Regions from separate parts of the Lysinibacillus sp. 1 U-2021 genome, predicted to be linked through region 2. Evidence: riboswitches for the same ligand, from Rfam matches in the RefSeq annotation. Region 2 holds a riboswitch; each other region holds the start of a gene.
The links. Region 2 has a riboswitch for cobalamin ahead of QH639_RS21735 (ABC transporter substrate-binding protein). Riboswitches for the same ligand answer to the same signal wherever they lie in the genome.
Positions count from the first base shown of each region.

Region 1: it holds a riboswitch for cobalamin, as region 2 does, so the genes downstream of both, QH639_RS09545 (energy-coupling factor ABC transporter permease) here and QH639_RS21735 (ABC transporter substrate-binding protein) in region 2, are expected to answer to the same signal.
Region 3: it holds a riboswitch for cobalamin, as region 2 does, so the genes downstream of both, QH639_RS25135 (ABC transporter substrate-binding protein) here and QH639_RS21735 (ABC transporter substrate-binding protein) in region 2, are expected to answer to the same signal.
Region 4: it holds a riboswitch for cobalamin, as region 2 does, so the genes downstream of both, paoD (molybdenum cofactor insertion chaperone PaoD) here and QH639_RS21735 (ABC transporter substrate-binding protein) in region 2, are expected to answer to the same signal.

Region 1 covers NZ_CP123966.1:1,868,875-1,872,926, reverse strand. Annotated here, with positions in the region: gene QH639_RS09560 (energy-coupling factor ABC transporter ATP-binding protein) at 1-647, opposite strand, end outside; gene cbiQ (cobalt ECF transporter T component CbiQ) at 644-1,417, opposite strand; gene QH639_RS09550 (energy-coupling factor ABC transporter substrate-binding protein) at 1,423-1,695, opposite strand; gene QH639_RS09545 (energy-coupling factor ABC transporter permease) at 1,699-2,445, opposite strand; cobalamin riboswitch at 2,595-2,779, opposite strand; cobalamin riboswitch at 3,030-3,211, shown strand; gene QH639_RS09540 ((2Fe-2S) ferredoxin domain-containing protein) at 3,358-3,729, shown strand; gene cobJ (precorrin-3B C(17)-methyltransferase) at 3,734-4,052, shown strand, end outside.
Region 2 covers NZ_CP123966.1:4,101,635-4,105,686, forward strand. Annotated here, with positions in the region: gene QH639_RS21725 (S9 family peptidase) at 1-643, opposite strand, end outside; gene QH639_RS21730 (precorrin-3B methylase) at 714-1,391, opposite strand; gene QH639_RS21735 (ABC transporter substrate-binding protein) at 1,443-2,435, opposite strand; cobalamin riboswitch at 2,599-2,785, opposite strand; gene QH639_RS21740 (elongation factor G) at 2,968-4,052, shown strand, end outside.
Region 3 covers NZ_CP123966.1:4,751,723-4,755,774, forward strand. Annotated here, with positions in the region: gene QH639_RS25130 (FecCD family ABC transporter permease) at 1-497, opposite strand, end outside; gene QH639_RS25135 (ABC transporter substrate-binding protein) at 494-1,462, opposite strand; cobalamin riboswitch at 1,600-1,782, opposite strand; gene QH639_RS25140 (acyl-CoA dehydrogenase family protein) at 1,840-3,507, opposite strand; partial or broken gene QH639_RS25145 (class I adenylate-forming enzyme family protein) at 3,509-4,052, opposite strand, start outside.
Region 4 covers NZ_CP123966.1:2,876,197-2,880,248, forward strand. Annotated here, with positions in the region: gene QH639_RS14760 (hypothetical protein) at 1-446, shown strand, start outside; gene QH639_RS14765 (hypothetical protein) at 593-799, shown strand; gene QH639_RS14770 (HEPN domain-containing protein) at 1,228-1,809, shown strand; gene QH639_RS14775 (LysR substrate-binding domain-containing protein) at 2,291-2,701, opposite strand; partial or broken gene paoD (molybdenum cofactor insertion chaperone PaoD) at 2,680-2,955, opposite strand; cobalamin riboswitch at 2,916-3,141, opposite strand; gene QH639_RS14780 (hypothetical protein) at 3,332-3,622, opposite strand; gene QH639_RS14785 (hypothetical protein) at 3,893-4,052, opposite strand, start outside.

The DNA of each region.
Region 1 (4,052 bases), 2.2 Mb from region 2:
GCCTCCATAACAATGATTAGATCTGCCCATTCATAGGCGAGAGGTATGTCATGGGTTGCTAGTAAAATGGTTCTCTCACCATCATCTAATTTGGCTAAGTATTGTAATACTTGTGTAGCATAATAATTATCAAGACCTGCTGTTGGTTCATCTAACAAAAGGACAGAGGGCTCCATCGCTAAAACACCTGCCATTGCTACACGTTTTTTCTGACCTACGCTTAAAAAATGAATGGGTTTATCAAGCAAATCTTCCACTTCGGTTTGCGCAACGGCCCATGCTATTTTTTCTTCCGTTTTTTCAGTAGACCAGCCGAGATTCAATGGGCCAAATGCTATATCTTGCTTGACGGTCCCTGAAAAAAGCTGATGATCTGCATTCTGAAAAACAATGCCGACTTTTTGGCGTAGGGCCTTTAAAGCTTTTCGACTATATTCCAGACCGTTGCCTTCGAATATAATCGTCCCAGCTGTAGGTTTTAAAATACCGTTAAGATGCTGAAATAAAGTCGATTTTCCTGCGCCATTATGCCCGAGTATGGCGATTTTTTTACCTTTTGGAATGTCTAATGTAATATCTGACAACGCCTTCGTACCATCCGCATAGGCATAAGATAATTGGTTGAGTTCAAAATAAAATGCTGTCATGTAAAATACCCTCCATATACGATGAGGACTAGTAAAATAGCTGCCATGCCTAGCCAATTTTTCTTGCTATAAGAGCCCATCTCTTGCCAGTAGACGGCCTCGCCTCCACGTGATTGTATGGCGTTGTTGAGCTCCCGGCTACGCTGAAACATTTCCACAAATAATGCCACAATAAGCATGGAGACAGAGCGTAGCCATTGCATCGGTGAATGATAGCCGAGACGTGCTTGCTGGGCGAGATGTATATTTTGCATGCTTTCTAAAAACATAAAAATAAAACGATAGGTTAGTTCGACGAGCTCCACTAATAAAGAGGGGAGTCGCCATTGTCGTAGCACATAACATATTCCTTGTACGGAAGTGGTTAGAATTAAAAAGTATAAACAACTAATGCTGCCAAGGACAATAAAGAACAGCTGTTGCGCTGCTAACACACTTGCATTCCCAATAAAGACAGTCCAATTCCTAAATGTAAACGACCAAATATGGGCAGGGAGTGTATTCGTTGATGATGTAAAGGAAAGTAAAATAGATACGAGACTTGTTAATAAGAAAAAGCTAGGTAGCAATAATAATTTGCCGTAGTATGCAAGCGGAATTTTTGCACCTAAAATGATAAAAGCACTCATTACAAAAAATGTAATGAGTGAAAGTCGTTCATCTCTCATGATGAGCGTTATGAGAAGTAGTCCAAGTGAAAATATCATTTTTTCTAGCGGATGAACGGACGCTAGCTTATTCAGATAGGCATACTTATCAATGAGTAACATAATGGTTAACCTTCTTTGTGTTTGCCACGCATATAGCCGATGAAGTAGCCAATAAAGCCAGCTCCTATAGCTGCCTGTAGCACGAATAATAAGCTTTCGATTTCACCACTTGGTGGCTCCCATAGACTTTCAAACCATGGTTCATATTCCGCATTGATTTCACCGATAGCTGCTTCTGCTTCTCCATCAGCACCACCAAATTCAGCACCTTTTTGTATGAATAAGGGAATGATGGCTAACAACACAACAATTGCTAATAACAATAAATTTTTTTTCATTTGTTAATGTGCCTCCTTTGTTGAGAAAACACGTAACGTTTTTAATTCGCTAACATTGTATTTTTTCAAGAAATTCATCACAATGACCGTTAAAATTCCTTCACTCACTGCTAAAGGAATTTGCGTTAAGGCAAAAATACCTGCAAACTTTGTAAAGGATGCCATAAAGCCTCCAACCTCTGAAGGAAAGGCTAGTGCTAGTTGTACAGAAGTCACAATGTATGTACCTAAATCACCAAGCATAGCTGCAAAGAATATGGCTAGTGAAAATGACAACCCTACTTTTTGAGCCCCTTTAAAGACAAAGTAAGCAATAAAAGGACCAACAATAGCCATAGAAAAGGCATTAGCCCCTAAAGTTGTAATTCCTCCATGAGCTAATAATAAAGATTGAAATAATAAAACGATTGTTCCAATTACACTCATTGCTAGAGGGCCAAAGAGTACTGTCCCAAGTCCTACACCAGTTGGGTGAGAGCAACTACCTGTAACTGAAGGGATTTTTAGGGCGGATAGCACAAAGGCAAAGGCTCCTGAAAGCCCCAAAAGCATTTTTGTTTCAGGATTTTCATCAATGGTTTTTCGAATAGAACGCAATCCTAGAATGATAAATGGGATAGAGATCACCCACCAAAAAATAGCCCATTCGATTGGTAAAAAACCTTCCATGATATGCATGGCAAAGGCACGTTTTGGCACGATTAAAAAGGCCAGTAAAAAATAACTAAGTTTCCACCATGATAATGTCAAAAAGCTTTCCTCCTAACTAATTAATAGATTTTTAGAATATTGCGTGCGTAATTAAAAAAAGCACTTCTCCTTAGGTGGAAAAGTGCATAGCTAAAAAAGCAAATAACAGTCTCATCTGCTAAGCCGCACACCTATCCTCGTAGGTTGAAACGATCACTTATTTTTCGGCAGGTCTCCTGGCTCTAGTTCAATGCTTTATAGGTCTTCCCATCCGTTGGACAGTGACATATTCTATAAAGCTCCCTATTACAGTGGCGGGACCGCGCCGGACTCAAACCGGCTTCCCTTTTAAGCAAAATGACAAGCACTTTGCACCGAAAAACATTCAAATTGTGAGATTTCACGACAAAGTGTAACATGAATTTCCATAAATATGCTATACCTTTTATAAAATTTTTTAAATTAAAGGTCAACGGTGAATATTCTGATAAAATTTTGTGTGCAAATTATATGATTGTATAAATTTCATACCTAGTTCCATTCAAAATTGATAAATTTGTCATAAATTTTTAAAGAAATATTGAAATTTTAAAATAATAAGATATGATAAAGACAGTTTTCTATTTAAAATTCTACTAAAAATTTCATATAAAACGTCAATAAGTGCTCGAATAGCTCGAGATAATAGGGAAATTGGTGAAAATCCAATACAGCCCCCGCTACTGTAATAGCTGATGAAATCGCAAAGCCACTGGTACAAACTTGGGAAGGTGCGACAGTAAAATGAAGCTTAAGTCAGGAAACCTGCTTATTTGATTGTGCATGCAAACTTTTCGGAGGGAGAAGTTGAAGCGAAAGCGGGTACCTGTATTTCATTCTATTCGTTTTTATTTGGCTTCTACAAAACCTTTACTCTTCGTTATAGAGTAAAGGTTTTTCTTTTTCCAAAAAGCAAATGAGGGGAGACAGAAGATGACAACTTGGAATTTAGAGGGGATGAAAACACATCTCTTTATTTGCAATGGCAGTAGCTGCATGAAAAAGGATGGGGAGGAAATTACCTTAGCCATTCGAGATGAGATACAGCGGCAAGCACTCGATCAGGAAATACATACGACAAGAACGCGCTGTAATGGACGCTGCAAGGATGCTTGTGTGGTAATCGCTTATCCTCAAGGAAACTGGTATCGTGTGCCATCAACAGAGCATGCTAGAACACTAGTACAAGATTTACATCATGAATCCTTATACAACGAACATGTCTTTACACTTCGTGAAGGTACATTACAGCGTACTGCTCAAACAACTGCCATTAAAGGGATCGAAAAGGTGAAAGAGGGGTAACAACATGGCGCAAAAAGGAAAAATTTTCGTAGTAGGCTTTGGACCTGGAGATTTTAAGCATATTACGACACGTGCAGTAGAGGCTTTACAACAAAGTGATATGATTATAGGCTATAAAACCTATGTAGAGCTGATTCAAGATTTAGTAAGTACAAAATCGATTGTTAGTACAGGCATGACAGAAGAAGTGTCGCGTGCACAGGAAGCCGTTCGTCAAGCCGAAGCAGGGAGCATCGTCTCAGTAATTTCGAGTGGTGATGCAGGCGTCTATGGCATGGCAGGATTAGTCTATGAGGTGTTAATTGAGCTAGGCTGGACAGAAG
Region 2 (4,052 bases):
CTTTATTTGCTAAGTACGTAAGGTATTTGCCATCTGGCGACCAAGTACCTAGATGGCAGTACTCTTTGCCTTCTGTCACTTGTTCTAGCTCTCCTGATGCCACATTGACAATGGCAATATGGGTAAACTGCTCCATATCCATAAATCCACCAGCATCCGATTTGTGTTTCATTTTCTCGATTTCTAGTGGCTTTAGTTCTTTATCCTTTTTCTTCTCATCCTCCGCTTTATCTAGGATGGTTTCATCTTTCCCTAGCACGACTGAAAAAGCAATTTTCTTGCCACATGGTGACCAGACAGGGGAGGTCGCTCCATTTTTACAATGTGTCACCTGTTTTGCCTCTCCACCTGTTTTCGAAAGAACATAAATTTGCGACTTACCTGTTCTCGTTGACAAAAATGCAATTTGACTGCCATCTGGTGACCAAACAGGGGAACTCGTTCTATCTTCACCAAATGTCCATTGCTGTGGTGTTTTGTCCTTCAAGTTTATGTAAAACAAATTCGATATATAGTCATTTTTCTTCTCGTCCATACGAGTCTCTACATAAACTACCTCTGTCCCATCTGGTGAAAGCTGTGGATCTGCTACTGATTTTAAGTGATAAAGATCTTCTGGTTGAATCCCTTGTTTCGATGTCATGTTCTTGCTCCTTTGTATTGTAATTTTCTGTGCCTTACTACAATACTTCGACACCCTAAGTAATATTCCTCTATTGAATTGAATTTTTCACTAGTTCCCAATATTCTGCTGACTTTGTTCTGCGATAAAATTTATAAAAGGGCTCATTTGGGCGAGCATGCTCCTTATAAAGGTTTATCAGGTGCAGTAAAAAATCTTCAATTTGTGTGACGTCTACCCTCTTAGCGAATAACGTGCCAGCCTGTGCCTTTGCTCCCATTGGTACTGCCCCTAAATAGACATCAAAGCTTTCTTGTTGGTAAACGAGTCCAATATCATCATAGACTGCATTGTAGCAAGCTGATGCACAGCCATTAATATTGACACGCACTCTTGCAGGTACCTTCATCCCCTCTATGGCATGATAGAGCTGTTCGGTTATCGGAGCAGCCTCCATTTTCTCCCCATCACAAAAATCGCAGGCCTTCATGGCTATGATTGAACCAGAGGGAGCAACATAAAGACCTGCTTCCTGTAAGGCTTGCACCGCTTCCGTGGCATCGCACGTTGGTATGGATACGAGTATACTATAGGAAGCAGAATATTTTATCGCCCCCTTTTCGCCAGCAATTTCGGCTATTTTTTGGAATTGTGCAGGAGTATAATGCTTATTAATAATGCCAGGGCTAACGGCTAGACGGGTAAACTCACCATGACCGTTCAGTGTTTCAAATGTTTGATCTGGTACATTTTTTTGAAATGCGTTCATTTTTATCGCTCCTTATAAAAAAGGAGCTAGCAAAACGCTAGCTCGAATGGATTAAAAGTTTTCAGGATAGAAGCCCTTTGCTAAAATTTCAATGGCCTCTGCCGCACGAACTCCTTCAGACGCTGCTGAAAGTGGCAGGATGACAAAGCGCTCATTTTTGACCGCTTCCATCTCCTTTAAGGCTGGATCATTTTTTAAGAATTGGATCTTTTGGTCTGCCGTTGTTTCACCGTAATCAATCACGACAACTACCTCTGGGTTGCGGTCTACTGCATCTTCCTTCGACACAGTTGTCCAGCTAGATTCCACATCACCAAAGATATTTTGTCCACCCGCGATTGTCACAAGCTCATTCATAAAGTTTTGACCAGCTGTAAATACATCCTTTTCACCGCTATCAAACACAAGAACACGTAATTTTTCGCTATCTTTTGGTAATTTAGCTTGTACTGCCTCTACATCTTTCGTCATTTGCTCAATTAAAGCTTCGCCACGATCCTCAATACGGAAAATCTTCGCGATATTGCGAATATCAGTGAAAATATCTTCTATTGTTGGCTTTGTCATGTTGGAAGCCGTATGTAAATACGTATGGATGCCTAATTCTTCAAGCTCTTCTGGTGTGCCTACACCCTTTTCGCCAAAGCCACTTTTCCAGCCAGCATATAGGAAATCTGCCTCGGCATCGATGACTTGCTCCTTCGTTGGGTATTGATCGGAAAGAACAGGGACCTTATCGTATGCCTCTTGCAGTGGTTCATAGATTTTATCATCTAAGTAAGCTGTCCCTACCATAGAATCCTCTAAACCAAGTGCAAGCATGATTTCTGTCACATGTTGATTTAAGCTAATCGCTTTTGTTGGTGCTTCCGTATATGTTTGAGTTGTGTCATTATTTTCAATGGTTACTTCTGCTGCCGCCTCAGATGGCTCAACCTTTTCACCTTGTGCAGCTGATTCCGTTTTGTCCTTTGCGTTACAAGCCCCTAAAACAGCGACCAAGGCAATGATCATCATCAGCCATATACTTTTCCATTTCTTCATGTCCTTTTCTCCTTTGCTGTTAAAATATAGAAAGAAATCAGAGACTTCTTTACTACTAAGGTAGTTGGAAGGGCATAAAAAAACCCTCTTGTCGCCAAGAGAGTAGCATAGTGAAATAACGGTATCATTACCTTCATCACTATCCCCATCCTCGTGGTTCTTAGTCAAAAAATACATACTGGCAGGTATCCTGGCTTAGGTTCATCATCTATACGCCTTCCCATAGTTTCACTACAGTGGCATGCTGTATAGACTCCCCATTTACAGTTGCGGGACAGCATCGGAATTGCACCGATTTCCCTTTTAAGCAAATGACAAATGCCATTTGCACCAATACGTTCTATAATGGTCAATACTATTGATAGACTAGCAGAAGAAAATTTATCGCGCAATCAGTAGTATGACACTAAAAGTATAATCATCATTATATTAGCACTATTTTGACATAAAGACGAACTATTTTACAAGAAATATAGAAGCTAGTATTCTGTTACAATAAAAAGATAGCATTCTATAGAAACGAGGATTTCTTATGTACAAAACGATCGGTGTACTTGCGCACGTGGATGCAGGAAAAACGACCTTCTCTGAGCAAGTGCTTTTTCATACAAATAGTATTCAAGCACGGGGGCGAGTTGATCATCAGGATACCTTTCTTGATCATCATGAGCTAGAGCGCAGACGAGGCATTACGATATTTGCCGAGCAAGGGCGCATAAATATTGGCGATGATACATACACATTGATTGATACGCCAGGGCATGTCGATTTCTCCCCTGAGATGGAGCGTGCTATTCGTGTGATGGATTATGCCATTATTATCATTAGCGCTGTCGAAGGGATACAGGGCCATACAGAAACAGTGTGGCAACTTTTACGTCAATACCATGTCCCTACCTTCTTCTTTATCAATAAAATGGATCGTGAGGGTGCCAATATGGAGGCTGTCATCAGACAGCTTCGCAAAGATTGTTCTCAGCATGTATTGTTCATCGATGAGCCACTTCGAGCAGACTATGTATCAAATAATATTATGGAATGGCTGGCGGAGCGCGACGAAAAATTGCTTGATGCCTTTCTAAATGAGTCATTGGAGCATGAACAGTGTCTTGCTCAATTAAAGGAAATGATTAAAAATGAAGGTGCCTTCCCTTGCTTTGCTGGCTCGGCCTTAAAGGATGAGGGCATTCAGGAATTTCTTGACCAGCTCCCGCTGTTAACGGCTTCCCATTTTGACAAGGATGCCCCGTTTGAGGGCGAGGTTTTTAAGATTCGTCATGATGGGCACCAGCGTTTAACCTTTATGAAGGCAACCAAAGGCTCGTTGCATGTACGAGATGAATTTTCATTTGACGAAGTAACAGAAAAAGTGACCGAAATTCGCCTTTATAACGGCAGTCGCTTTGAGACCGTTCAACAGGTAGAGGCAGGAGAAATTTTCGCTGTCAAAGGACTGAGCCAGGCAAACATTGGGGATCGAATCGGTACAACGATGCTATCACAGCCCTATGAGCTTGTCCCAACCTTACAGGCAAAGGTTCAATATGAGGGTGATCAGCATATCAAGGAAGTGCTACAGATTTTCCGGTTACTCGAAGCAGAAGAGCCGTCCTTGCG
Region 3 (4,052 bases), 650 kb from region 2:
GCAATCATTAATGAAATGAGGGAACCTAAAAATGAACTAAAAATAACACCTGTTAATATCAACGTTTCCATTTTTAATGAGCGGTCTACGAGTCTAGCAAAGCTCATAACAACTACCATCGTAATGATAGCACCAATCATACTAAAGGTTGGCAGCGCATACAAACCGACAACAGGTATAGAAATACTAAAAAAGATCGTTAAAACAGCACCAACAGAAGCCCCTGATGAAACCCCTAGTGTATATGGATCAGCTAATGGATTTTTTAATAAACCTTGGAAAGCTGCTCCAGCAATAGCTAGAGATGCGCCTACTAGTCCCGCTAATAACACGCGAGGCAAACGAATTTTCCAAAAGATATTGGCGGCTGTTTCATCAACCGCCTTATTCCACAATACTTCTAATGGAATATGAACCGAGCCTATCGCTACGCCACACCAGATGCTAATAAGAAGAAGCGTACATGTTAATGTATAGGCTAGTGCTATTTTTTTCACTTAAATACCTCAGGATAGATTGCTTTTGCTAATTCTTCTAGACCTTCAGCTAAACGTGGCCCTTGACGACTTGTCGTACTTTCATCTACCTGCACAATCGCATTATTTTTTACGGCATTAATCGTATCAAAGCCCGCACGTTTTGGTATTTTCGTTAAAATATCTGGTACATAATGATATGTCACCACGATGACATCTGGATTTTTTGCGATAATTTGTTCTGCATCAATTTTATACCAATTATCGCCATCTACAGCTACATTCTCTGCATTAATCATTTCAAGCATCGCGTTCATAAATGTACCATTGCCAGCTGTATAAATATCTGGCTCATCTGATGCTTCAACTAACACTTTTTTGGGTTCAACATCCTTGACTTTAGACAAAACTTCTTCTACTTTTGCCTTCATATTCGCGACAATTTTTTCTGCCTCTGGTAATTTCCCTGTAGCACGTCCCAGTTGCTCAATTGTTGTATATGTTTCATTAAAGTCTTGTGCATTTTTTACAACAAATACTTTCAAACCTGCTGATTCAAGCTGTGCAATAGCCTCTTCTGAAAGAGACATGCTAGATTCGTGTGAAAAAACGATATCTGGTTTTAAGGCAATAATTTTTTCAATATCGTATTCCATACCGCCAACCTTATCCTTCTCAGCTGCCTCTGGCGGATAATCGTCGTTGTCCGTAACACCAACTATTTCATCATTTAAACCTAGTCCAAAAAGGATTTCCGTATTACTCGGAATAAGTGAAACAATTTTCTCAGGAGGTGCTTCAAGTGTAATGTCCTTACCAAGGGCATCTGTTATCGTCATTGGGAATGTTGCTTCATCCACCTGGGCTGTTTCTTGCTGTGTTTGCTGCTCGTTAGATGGCTTGTTATCTTTTGCTTCCTGCCCACAAGCAGCTAGCAAGCCTACTGCTAAAAATGCTGATAATCCTATTTTCCAAAATTTCTTCATGTGAATCCTCCTTCGTTGATCCGTGCGACATTTCGCTTTATTCTACATCAAAATAAAACCCCTCATCTTTGATCGATGAGGGGGCAAAATCGCACCAAAAAAACTGATACAAAATCCACCACCCTATCCTCGTAGGTTGTCATGTCGTTATAAAGGCAGGTCTCCTGGCTAGTGCTACTTGCGATTTTTCAAGCCTTCCCGAAATCTTCAGTGGCATCATTTGAAAAAACTCACACTTACAGTGGCGGGACCGCATCGGAATTACACCGATTTCCCTTTTCACTTTACTTAAGTAAAGAACCTTTATAATATTCAGTTGATTTCATTATACATGAAAATGAAAGAAGTCGCCTCCATTCAAGACGACTCCCCGGCCATTATACAATTTCAGAAAAGTATTGAACTGTTTTCATTTGTGCACCCATTTCTCTTAATGACCATGTCTGCTCTAAATAAATGTCCGCTAGTTTTTCATATTTCCCACCAAATTTATGTGCCCACTCAACCGCTATGACACTTTCATAAAGGTGCGCCATTTTTTCCGCCACACCTTTTGCTTCAAAAGTTTTCGTTGCTTCGTCTAAAGCGCTAAAAATTTGAAGTTTCACAGACATATTCGCCAATTGTTCTTTAACAATTTGTACTAATGAACTGTTAGCTAATTTGTCTAATCGTTCCTCCATCTCCTGTACAAACAGTTCATGGGCATGAAACTTATCTACTAAACGAATGAGTTCCAAGGCCAAAATATTAGCCGTCCCCTCCCACACCGTCAATACTTGCGCATCTCTTAATAAGCGAGGCGTTACAAAGTCTTCTATATAGCCATTACCTCCATGTAATTCAATTGCCTCACTAGCATAGTGAACAGCTTGCTCTGCCGTTTCCTTTTTCATAATGGCAATATATAAACGATTCATAATAAGATCTTGCTGTGTGCCCTGTCCACTTGTCACTTTATCGTATAATTGAATAAGATCAAAAACTGTCGCTACTTCCACGTGCAACTTAGCTGCAAATTTCCCTAAAGTATCCTGAATCATAGGGTATTGTGTTAAGGGCTTGCCAAATGCATGTCGATTGCTTACATAATGTTTCGCCTCTAAGAAGCCGCGACGCATAATACCAATTGAAGCGACTGCATTACAAATTCTGGAGAGATTTAGTGCTTCTAGCATATAATAAATCCCTTTATTTTGCTCCCCTACAACGTAGGCAAGAGCACCATCAAATTCTACCTCACCAGAGGGAACTGCCCGAACGCCTAGCTTATCTTTCAGTCGGCGAATACGTAGATGATTTGTTGTTCCATCTTCTTTACGCCAAGGAACTGCAAACAACGTTAAGCCTTTGGAACCTGCTGGTGCACTTTCTAGTCGTGCCAATACCATCGCTACACCACACATGCCCGCATTGGATGCAAAGTATTTTTCACCATATAGACGATACGCAGTGCCATCCTTTCTCGCCTCCACCACATTTGCACCAACGTCAGAGCCTCCTTGACGTTCTGTTAAAAAGGTCGCACCTTCATATAAATCTGTGTCACCTGTTGCACAAACATGTGGTAAAAAACGCTGCTTTACCTCTTCATCTGCATAATGATCTAATAGATAGGCAGTAGCCATCGTCAATGTTACGGGACAATAAAAACCAGGTTCTGCATGGGATAGCAAATAACCTTGTGCAAAGCTATAAACATAATTCCCCTTGTGGCCTAGCTGCGGAATATGCTTGTGTACATAGCCTACAATCCCAGTATTATATGTCTCTTCAATCGTTTTTTTATAGCCATCATTAACCCAAACCTCCGATATCTCTTCACCATAGGCATCATATCTTTGAAGGCGAGGCTCACCCTGTCGATCTGTATGTTTTGCCCTCGCATCAATATCACCTGCACATAGCTCACCAAAATCTGCTAACTCTCGTTGGGCATAGGATAAAAACTCTTTATCTAACATCATTTCTACTATTTTTTGAAGCGTGTCATCTTCCGTAAAAAAGTTCGTAGTACGCATTGCTTCTTGTTGTAATACTTTCATGCTATCTCACCTCTTGCCCCTTCAAATTTTGTTTTAATATTTTGCCTGATGCATTGCGTGGGAGCGCTTCCACTTTTTCAAAAATACGTGGTATTTTAAACTTTGCAAGATGTTCCTCTAAATAAGCTTTCAAAGCTTCCTCATCAATATCTTGTTTAGCACAATACACAGCCTTTACAGTTTCCCCCCATTGCGGATGTGGTACACCAATTACTGCAACCTCGAATATCCCTTCAAAACTCAATAAACAATCTTCAATTTCTTTCGGATAAATATTGACACCACCCGAAATAATGACATCCTTTTTACGATCTACAATCCAAATAAAACCATCTTTATCCTTGCGAGCTAGATCCCCTGTTTTTAACCAACCGTCAATAAAGGCTTCATTAGTTGCTACTTCATCCTTATAGTAGCCAAGCATGTTACCCTCACCTAATAAGACAATTTCCCCCACTTCGCCTACATTTACATCTTCTCCACTGTCATTCACAATACGCAACTCTGTACCAAGTGGCGCCCGCTGGCCAATACTTCCTGCCTTT
Region 4 (4,052 bases), 1.2 Mb from region 2:
TCTATCTTGGCTATCTGTTTGCGAATCTTTGCTTCAATAAGAAAATATCAAAAGATCAGACTAACAGAATTGTCGCAATTGCGAATAGATTAACGTATAGCCAGTTATGTATATTACGGGCGTTTATATTTGAAGATATACGCTCAATACTTCCATTGATAAATCATGACTTCACCAAAAACAATGCCACTTTCGAGCAAATAGTCGTTTTACAAGAGATTTATGAGCTCGATGTTTCAGGTCTTGCGATAATAGAAGACCAGCATACATTCTATTTTAACCAGGTAACCCCAAGCAAAGTTAGGACACAAGGTATGGGAGCTGCATTGTACGAATTGATGGAACTGAAAAAAATACCGATGGAGGACTGGATTGGTACAATCCGCCCTCTTTTGACTGATCCATCTTTTCCTCATAAAGAATCAACAATTATGCAACAATGGTGACTATGTGCATGCCACTAATACAGTCGCTTCCTCGCTCATAACAGACAGCTAAACCTGATACGGAGCAGCTTCGTGCCCAAATACTAAATACTACTTAATAAAGAGCAGTGCTAGATGTTAAATACTAATAATCAGTTGAGGATCCTATGATTACAAAGTTTAATTTTCCTAATTCCTTCATCACAGAATTTATTAAAACACCCGATAAATATCCATTATCCATCCCAGAAGGGGCCATACTTCGTGCTGCGTATACTCAAGGCATTAAGCTTCGTAAAGTAACTGGTGGGTGGGTAGAGTATGATGATAATTCTCAAAAATGGGTTGTATATAAAGTTTGTGCATCTTGGTAGGTCCTGTTGAAAATTGGGAATGGATCATTTACCAGCCCTTGAACATCCACTGAAAATGATCTACTTCCCATGACTCAAGACAACACGATGTAAAAATGCATCCCAGACTTCCGCTGTTCTCTAACAGCAGACCTGATTGCCATTTATGCTGTCCGCTGCGAGTCATAAGCGGATTTTCTATCATCGCGATATCTTAATTTAAGGGGAGCAGTTCACGGCAACGGCAGTAAAAGGCTAAGCTGATAAAGTGGAGTTGATGGCAGCTATGTAGCTCCTTTTGCCAAACTAATAGACATATCTTTAACAAATAGATTCCAGATAACGTTTATGAGTAACTGTGTTACAGTAACGTTAGAAGATAAAACGCAAAAATTCACTGACTGATATCTTAACCATACGATTGTGGACTAAAACATTGAAGGTTATCAATGATGAACAAAATAAGTTTAAGAAAAACTCATGCACAACTCTTTTCCCGGAAGCTTAAAAAGTTAGCTATCATACAAAGGATTGAGCACGATCTAGATAAGCTAGACTTGAATGAACCGGATTCAGTGTATTCAATTAATCAAAAAAAAGAATATCTTTATCAATCATACATAGTTCATTTAGTTGCAAGTTGGCAAGAGTTTAATAAAGATCTCGTACTGTATTGTTTTGATGCATTGAAAAAAGATAGCGATAACCCTTCAATTAATTCAATTGCTCAAAGTCGCATTGATGACCTGCTTAAACAGTTCAATACGCCTAGCGCAGCGAATGTCGACTCGTTGTTTGACAAAGCTTTTGGTGTAAAAAAAACATCTAAGACGTGGACATTGGGTACAGCGGATTCTCAGATGGCTCTGAATGTGCTAAATAAAGTGCTGAAAACTAGACATAAAATTGCTCATACAGGTTATGCATCTGAAGAACTTAGTTACAAGGAAAATTTTGAAAATATGGAAGTGATATATGAAATTGCAGTTGCAACAGAAAAGCATGTGTTGGCATCTTTAAATATTAAATAAGTTGAAAGGAGAGTTTTTTATCGTATTGCTTAATCATGCCCGTTTCTCGCTCATAACAGACATAAACTTCAGTTATAGCATAAAGGTATGCATGCTGGGTGGGGAAAGTATGAAGGAAAAGAAGACTGCTGCGCCGTTTGTCGTCACGTTTATCTTCATTGGCTATGCAAGTCGTAATACAAGGTGGGACAAAACTGAGACACATAAGGCCTCGCAATGGCTTGCAAGGCTTTACATGTTTTGATGTGGTGGGACGTGTGAGCGCAGTGTTGATGGGGTAATGCTTTGAATTAGAAGCGGATTCTTATAATTCGTAATGCGAAGGTCGTAGGTTCGACTCCTATTATCGGCACCATTAAAATCAAAGAGTTACCCCATATTTAAATACACCACGTTTCCTCCTGTGCCGCATTTGTGCCATTGTAACCTTGGCAATTCATCAAAATACTGTTCTGACATCAGGCAGTGCAGGTGCAGCTATTTAAACCAATTGCTGCCGCCATTCTTTGACGTAGTCAATCAGGGTGCGGAGCTTTGGTGCAATATTGCGACGCTGTGGGAAATACAGATAGAAGCCCGGAAATTGTGGAAGAAAGTCATCAAGCAGCGATACAAGCTTACCGCTTTCAATATATGGCCTGAAAGTTTCCTGAGTGGCAATTGTTATTCCTCCGCCGGCAAGAACCAGCCTCAACATCAGACGCAGATCATTAGTCGTAATCTGCGGTTCAATCGCAAGGTCGAAAGTTCTCCCGTTTTCTTCAAATGGCCAGCGATAAGGCGCAACCTCCGGGGACTGACGCCAGCCGATACACTTATGGGTATTTCCCTCGGAGGCGAGAAAGCGCTTTCCACGCCCGGCCGCAAGGATCAGGACGACGGGGGCAGGCATGAATCCTCCTCCTGATGGAGACGTACAGAGGCGATTTCTGCCAGCACGGAGAGTGCCAGAGTATGCGCATCCCGGGCTTTGGGGAATATCCCGACGGGGGCCCGGATTTGCGCTGTCTCCTCCCTGGACCATCCCAGCTCGTGGAGCTTTTGCAGACGTAACGTGTGGGTTCGATGGCTGCCCAATGCGCCGAGATAAAAGGGTTTTGCTTCTCGCGCGGCCTGCAACACTGGCAGCTCCCGGTTGAGATCATGGCACAGCAAAATGACCGCCGTATCGGTATCGATCTGAGCGCTGGCTGAGGCCGGAAAAAGATCCGTAACAGTGGCCTTTTGAAATGTGCTCCCATTTACAGTTGCGGGACAGCGTCGGATTCACACCGATCTTCCCTTTTAAACAAATTAAAAAATCTAATTTGTACCTCTATCCTATTATTCCGTTTTTATTATTATACCATAAGGTTTATGTACTCAGACACTATCCTAATTGATTACTAATATCTATTGTAAAGGAGTCAATTTTCAAAGTCAATTTCAGTCAATTCAGCAACTTACTTTTCTGTTTCAACATTTTAACAATAAAAAAAGAGAGTGTAACACTCTCTTCAATGCTGCCAATTGATTTTTTTATTTATTCATCGTCCGCAGCGTATTCGTCGTATTCTTCATCTTTATGTTCTTTACATGCAAAAGCTGTCTCGTCATAGATGAGATGCAAATCTTTTTTATGAAATGCTGCTTCTTCCCCACAGAAAATACAATATGCATAAGGTGCATCTTCATCATGTTCATTGACGCATTTTACACATACTACTTCATCTGAATAATCCTCTTCTGATCCTCCACAATAAGTCCCACGCTCATATACGTTGATTGCTTCCCCTTTATCAATCTCTCTGTCACATGATTTACATAAAACCATTCATATTACCCCTCTCATTTAAATCCATTTTATCACAGATAATTTAACCATCTCTGACCTTTTATACTTTATATAATTATCAATAATATTCCAAGTATAAACTTTTAATTTAATAGTAGTTTCGAATATTTTATTCTCCACACAAGGCGAAACATTCTATTTTGTATTCTTAGATTTTTAGCTTATTCTTCATATAAATAAATGGACAAAATCCCCCCTATTTGACAGCAATAAGCTAAATAAAAAAGAGGGAAATTATCCCCTCTTTATCTATAAATCATGTGAGTTGAATACTACTGTATCCCCTTCACTATCTATTCTTTCTACATAATAGATAAATGAAGTTATAATTGTAGTAGGAATAGAAGTTGAAAATTCATAATATGTAGTTGTATTTGTATTTTTATCAATATCGAAATTTAGTTTTACG